2 regions of the Pseudoalteromonas sp. A757 genome follow, and region 1 is predicted to be linked to the other one. Evidence: predicted binding sites of a transcription regulator. Region 1 holds the regulator's gene; the other holds the start of a gene.
The links. Region 1 encodes LexA, which represses DNA repair genes until DNA is damaged. Its sites were predicted from a motif close to TACTGTATNNNNATACAGTA; they were not measured.
Positions count from the first base shown of each region.

Region 2: DRB05_RS10115 (YebG family protein) is a predicted target of LexA. The motif match lies at 1,072-1,091, and genes of this name have one in related genera.

Region 1 is NZ_QNQN01000051.1:288-3,827, reverse strand. Features, by position in the region: gene ctaD (cytochrome c oxidase subunit I) at 1-600, opposite strand, end outside; gene coxB (cytochrome c oxidase subunit II) at 600-1,742, opposite strand; gene lexA (transcriptional repressor LexA) at 2,102-2,716, opposite strand.
Region 2 is NZ_QNQN01000067.1:9,382-12,921, forward strand. Features, by position in the region: gene dsbB (disulfide bond formation protein DsbB) at 1-158, shown strand, start outside; gene DRB05_RS10105 (hypothetical protein) at 171-476, shown strand; gene DRB05_RS10110 (helix-hairpin-helix domain-containing protein) at 528-836, opposite strand; gene DRB05_RS10115 (YebG family protein) at 1,107-1,421, shown strand; gene DRB05_RS10120 (amino acid aminotransferase) at 1,727-2,917, opposite strand; gene DRB05_RS10125 (GAF domain-containing protein) at 3,105-3,540, opposite strand, start outside.

The sequences.
Region 1 (3,540 bases):
CCAAGTCCAGACAAACAAGGGGAGCTTCATCCATGTCATGCCCGGAGCTCTTAAGTTAACAATGGTCACAATCACATTAATAGCGCCCATGATGGAACTAATACCCATTATATGTACAGAAAACACAAAAAATGCGGTATTGTCGTTGCTGTACGTTGTAGAGAGAGGCGCATAAAAAGTCCAACCAAAAGCGGGCCCACCACCTTCCAAAAATAATGACATCAGTAAAATTGCAAACGCGAACGGTAGTATCCAAAAGCTCCAGTTATTCATTCTCGGGAGCGCCATATCAGGAGCTCCTATCATCATTGGGATCATCCAGTTAGCAAGGCCGGTAAACGCGGGCATCACCGCTCCAAATACCATTATTAGCCCGTGAACTGTCGTCATTTGATTAAAAAAATGTGGATCTACAAGCTGCAAACCAGGCTGGAAAAGCTCAGCTCTAATCACCATAGCCATGGCACCACCAATTAGAAACATGGTCAGTGAAAACAATAAATACAATGTTCCAATGTCTTTATGATTTGTTGTAAACAACCAGCGCTTAATACCTTTGGGAGCCGTATGGTGTGAATGTTCTTCTACGATGGCACTCATTACTTACTCTCCTCTAATGCATTTATCTCACGCTGAATTTGGCTGGGTTGAATAACATCACCAGTGTCGTTACCCCAGCTATTTCTTTTATAGGTAATTACCCCTGCGATCTGCTTGATCGTTAATTGCTTTGCGAAAGATTGCATGGCAGTCCCAGGCCGACCTAAAAGCAAAATATCTATATGCTCTTTAACATCTCCTGTGACAACTTTACTCCCTTTCATTGCAGGGAAGACCCCCGGTAGACCAAGCCCTGTAGGTTGATGGCAAGCAGCACAGTAAGCCATGTAAGCTTGTTCACCTACCTCCATCAACTCTTCTTTGGTAAGAGTTTGCTGGGCTACTGCTTGTGACTCTGCTTCTGCTTTTGCTTTTTCTTCCTTAGCCCCCTCCAGCCATTTATCAAATTGATCAGGACTCACAGCCTCGACGACGACGGGCATAAAGCCATGATCTTTTCCACATAATTCAGCACACTGGCCTCTGTAAATTCCCTCATCATTTACCTTAGTCCATGCTTCATTTATAAAGCCCGGATTGGCATCTTTCTTCACAGCAAAATCAGGCACCCACCAAGAGTGAATAACGTCATCAGATGTCATCAAAAAACGAACTTTCCTATCAGTAGGGATAACCAGATGTTTATCTACTTCGAGCAGATAATTTTCATTTTTTTCCTTAAGATCACTGATTTCTTCTTTCGGAGTGGATAGTAAAGAATAGAATTCGACGTCATGTCCCATGTACTCATAGTGCCATTTCCACTGCGACCCCGTAACTTTAATCGTTAAATCAGCTTTGCTAGTGTCTTCCATAGCAATGAGTGTTTTTGTAGCTGGTATTGCCATGCCAATGAGTATCAGGAAGGGAATAGCAGTCCAAAGTATCTCCACTTTGGTGCTTTCATGAAATTGCGCTGCAACAACGCCTTTTGACTTTCTATGTTTTAAAAGCGCCCAAAACATAATCCCAAACACAATCACCCCAATGACGCAGCATATTAGAAATATGGTCATATGAAGCTCGTATACTTGATGGCTAATGTCTGTAACGCCTTGCCTCATATTGTAAGCGCTGTTAGCGAGTGAGGGCATGGCGATTAGCACTGCGATCAATGCTACAACTAATCGACAAATTTTCATTTGACGTCTCCTTCAAGGCGACTCATGGTTGCCTTTTGTTATTATTGGATGACTGTCATATTGCCTATTTGTACATAGACTTACTGCACGACTATTAACCAATTAGTCAAAAAATAAACAAAATGCAAGATTTTTGAGAAGACTGAATTTAGAATCAAAAATGGGGCTACTGGTAGTAAAACGAAGAGTGATGAAAAATTGTGTATAAAGATCAGAAAACTAAAAAATATTGAGATATGGAAAAGTCACGATAATTATCTTACTTTCACACAGTTAGAAAAGTTAATTATTACTTTTTTCACTATATATAGTTAAAGCGAGCGCAACTTGATATTTAACGCTACGCTCGCCCTCATAAACTACATCCAGTCGGCGCTTCTGATCACACCTACGGCTAATCCTTCAATAGAGAAATTTTGATGCTCTAGATCCACTTCGATCGCTTTAAATTCCTCATTCTCAGCATGCAAGAGAACTTTCTTTCCTTTCTTTTCTAAGCGCTTAACAGTCACGTCCTCTTCTACACGAGCAACTATCACTTGGCCATTCTCAGCCACTTGAGTGCTATGGACCGCTAGTAGATCACCATCCATAATCCCAATATCTTTCATGCTCATACCATTAACTCTCAAAAGGTAATCAGCATTCGGTTTAAAAAAACTGGCATCCACATTAAAGTGGCTTTCAACATGTTGCTCTGCCAGTATCGGCTCTCCAGCTGCAACACGGCCAATAATAGGTAAGCCTAGTTGCTCAGGTTCATCCTCTACAAGTCTAATTCCACGACTTGCTCCTGGGACCATTTCAATAACTCCCTTTTTAGCAAGAGCTTTAAGGTGCTCCTCTGCTGCGTTTGCACTCTTGAAACCCAAAGCATCAGCTATTTCAGCACGAGTTGGAGGCATGCCAGTATCTTTTATGAATACTTTTATTAATTCAAAGATTTGTTCTTGTCGTTTCGTTAGAGGACGCATTAACTGGTATTCCATACAGTGGTTTATTTACTGTAAGTATATACAGCTCAAAAAAAATCGCAAATGTTTCTTTATTCAACATATTTTATACCAATTAGCATAATTACACGCTCCATTTTTGAGGCGAGAAAACCTTGTAGATAACACCACTACTGTATCCACTATCAACGAGGTACCTACATCCATTTAGGCAAGGCGAAACTTTTCTATTTATTTGTTCTAAATGAGAAATTTTTAACACTATTAGCGTCAGATCTGTTCCTGCTAATTGAGCACGTATTAAGACTAATTGCTATTAAGCGTAAGCGAAAACAAGCAAAGACTGACTCTGTGTTCTTTTCATTACAAGCTATCGGCGCTCCCACAATGCTGCTCAGTGCTGATGCTATTGTAGGAGTGAGCTTGCCTCGCGATGTGTTGATTGCTTGTGATATGTTCTTTTCAAATCCCACATAGCAAAAAAACCGCTGCATTGCTGCAACGGGTTTGACGTACATGGAGGTACTAATGTCGATTAGAGCCATGGATGAATACTGTTAATCGACCTTCAATGAGGTCCTAGCTCGCTACGAAGTAGGATGTTTTATTCTTTTTGTTTGGGGAGCCCAACAGCTCGGCGGGTAAACCACCTCCGACCACGCAGCTCAGTGCTGATGCTGTGGTAGGAGCGAGTTTACCTCGCGAGGTTTTATATCTCAAATCTCTATGCCCCACATAGCAAAAAACCCGTCGCATTGCTGCAACGGGTTTGACGTACATGGATGTACTAATGTCGATTAGAATCATGGATGAATGCTGTTAATCGACCTTTAATAAGGCCTTGG
Region 2 (3,540 bases), on a different contig from region 1:
AATGGCTGCCAAGCTTTTTTGCTGCAACGGGTGACTGTGGCAATATAGACTGGTCTTTCGCAGGATTATCTATGCCAGGATGGATGGAAATTATCTTTGCATTTTATAGTATCGCATTTATTCTTTTCTTATTTTTCCACGTTACTAAAAGAAGCTGAGATTTCGTATTCATGCATTTTAGGTTAAGCCAAATTGAGCAGCTAAGAGAATTTAAATTACGTGACAAGCAGATTATCTTACGTCTTGCACTTAGCCGTCTCGACGCGAAAACAAAAGTCGTATTAAGAATAGTAAAGTTGCTATTACTCACACCATTTTTTGCCTCATTAGTCGTCTTTGAAGGCTGGCTGTTATTACCCGTCTTACTCGTAGCCGGATTAGTTTATCCACTACTAACTACACCGGTGGAAATACAGTTTGGCAAACCCAAATTGGCTCGAGCGATCGCTGAGTTTAACGCCTCGAATAAGCCCTAATTTTCAATCTACCTGTGTGCGAGCAGCTAAGCTCGCACACAATAACATCAACTAGACTCTAATCTTTCCCTCCAGCTTTGCCAATATGCCTTTCCCTATTCCTTTTACTTCGAGTAACTCAGCTGTGCTCTTAAAGCGTCCCATTTTTTTGCGATACTCAACAATGGCTTCAGCTTTACGAATACCAATCCCTGGTAAACTTGAAAGCGCTGAAGCATCTGCAGAATTAATATCAAGCGCAACACTTTGCTGCTGTGTTTGAGAGACTGATTTTGCTTGCTCCGCAGGTTTTGCGAGCACACTTGAACAGCTTAAACCTAACGCCAATAAAATAGAAAGTATGGTGGGTTTATTGAACATATATACACTCCTTGTGCGTAAAAAGTATCCGAAGCTTACTGCACTCACCTCGGTGAGTGATTGCAGTACGCTTTTTAAATAAAGATTGGAATATCAACTTTGTCAAAAATTTTCATTCTTTCAAAAAAGAAAATTAATATTAACCTGTTGTTTTTAAAAAATTTTGTTAATTCTCTTTTGTTCACCTATACTTGAAAAATTTTCAAAATAGCTTGCTTAATCACTCAATTCAATTTACTGTATAAAAAAACAGTGACTAGGGGAATAACCATGGCCGTTATCATCAAATATGTTGTTGAAAGAAATGGAGTCGAGCGTATGACTTTCACATCTAAAAAAGAAGCTGATGCTTACGATAAGATGCTAGATGTAGCTGAGGCATTGGAAGATATGCTAGCAAAAGTTGACGTACCGCTGAGTGAACAACAAGTTGAATCCCTAGCGCTTGAAATTGCAAAACAAAAAGATGACTTTGTGTCTGTATTAAAAGGTGGAAAAGTAGCACCAAAGGCCAGTACCAAAAACAAATCTGCAGACGAAAAAGCGTCAGATTCAGAAAAAGTGACCAAAATTAAGCAAGCCTAAGTGATAATAGCTACTTATACCAATTGAATTAATTCTCTAATCAATTTGAAGGGTGAAATAGCATATTAGCTTCGTTAAAAATTTCTCATTTAGAACAACTAAATAGCAAGATTTTTGCCTTGCCTATATGGATATAGGTACCTTAGCGGCAGCAGGACGCGAGAGCGGTGCTACTAAAGCTATTTCCCCGCTTAAAGATAGATCATTTACTTAATACAACTGGTATTACTTCAGTAAGTGATGCTGGGTAAAAATAAAAAACCGCACATTTTGCGGTTTTTTATTTTGTTTTGTATAGCGCGGTATTACTTAATCACGCTTGCCACTGCGTCAGCAAAATAGTCAATATTGTCCTTGCTTACACCAGCTACGTTAACGCGACTAGAACCTACCATATAGATAGCATATTCAGTGCGCAGCCTGTCAATTTGCTCTTTATTAATACCTAAGAAAGAGAACATACCATGCTGACGGTCGATGAATGAGAAGTCTTGCTCAACACCTTTTGCAGCTAGGCTTTCTTTGATCAACGTACGTAGACCATTGATACGGCTACGCATTTCATCAAGTTCGTCATACCACATTTGTGTAAGTTCAGAACTACTTAATATGGTATTTACAATATCAGCACCGTGTGCTGGTGGCATTGAATAGATACTACGCACAACACTAAGTAATACTGAGTTTGAAACGTCTGCAGTTGCACTGTCTTTTGCAATGATTGAGCACGCACCGATACGCTCGCGATAAAGACCAAAGTTCTTAGAACAAGATGAACAGATGATCATTTCATCAACCGTATCCGCAACTGTTCTAAGGCCTTGTGCATCTTCTTCAAGGCTGGTACCAAAACCTTGGTATGCGATATCAATTAATGGCGTAAAACCTTGTTCTTTCGCAAGTTCAGCAACTACTTTCCATTGCTCTTGATTTAAGTCCATACCACTTGGGTTATGACAACATGCATGAAGTAGTACCACATCACCTTTAGATACTTGCTTCAGTGCATTGATCATCTCATCAAATAACAACCCTTTATTTTCGTAGTCATAGTAAGGATACTCTTTGACTGTTAGACCAGCAGCTTCAAATAGGCTGATATGGTTTGCCCAAGTTGGAGTAGTAACCCAAACAGTCGCATTGGTGTTGCAACGTTTAATAAATTCGGCAGCAACACGTAATGCTCCCGTGCCACCAGGTGCTTGCGCCGTGCGTACACGGTTTGCCAACAATGTACTATGCTCTCCAAGTAACAGTGTTTCCATCTTTTGACAGAAGTCTAAGTTACCAGCCAAACCAATATAAGATTTTGTCGTTTCGTTTTCTAAACGAAATGCTTCCGCTTTTTTAACCGCTCTAAGTACCGGCGTATTTCCCTGTTCATCCTTATAAACACCTACACCTAGGTCAATTTTATTTGGATTAGTGTCCTGCTTATAAGCGGCCATCAGGCCTAAAATAGGATCTGTTGGAAGTGGTTTTAGCTCTGAGAACATGGCTTATCTCTTTTATTTTAATTAATGCAAACTCGAGCGGCTGACGCTCGATTCCAGTAGACTTGATGGTAACATAGAGACTTGTATCTCAGTTACCATATTTATCTAGAATTTTATTCATTTTTGTAAACTTGTTAGCACCGCAAAGGCTTTAAGTTTACAGTCCCACTATTACTAGGGCCTATAGTTATTCAGGTAAATATTCAGGAATTCTCACACACGCAGCTGCAAGTAATGCTAAAATTTCTTCACTGAAAAATGACTCAGAGAACGCTTCTGCATCAATAATTCCAATACAGTTTTGATCATCATCGAATAATGGCATACAGGTTTCTGCTTTAACCTTAGGATCGCAAGTGTAGTACTCTCCTCCACTGGCGACATAATGAGGAATGTCATTAATCACCCGAGCTTTAGCACTCAAGACCGTCTGGATATTATTTGAGGTAGCGGCAAAGGCCTCCGTTATTGGAAATAGCGGTCTACTCGGCGCCCCAGAGTAAGCTAGTTTGAGGAGTTGTTTGCCTTCATTTGTCGCTCTTGCTTGATATATACCAAACCAGTCAACGCCTGTAACTTCAACTACCGCTGACACTATCGTTTGCAGTTTGGCAAGCGATTGT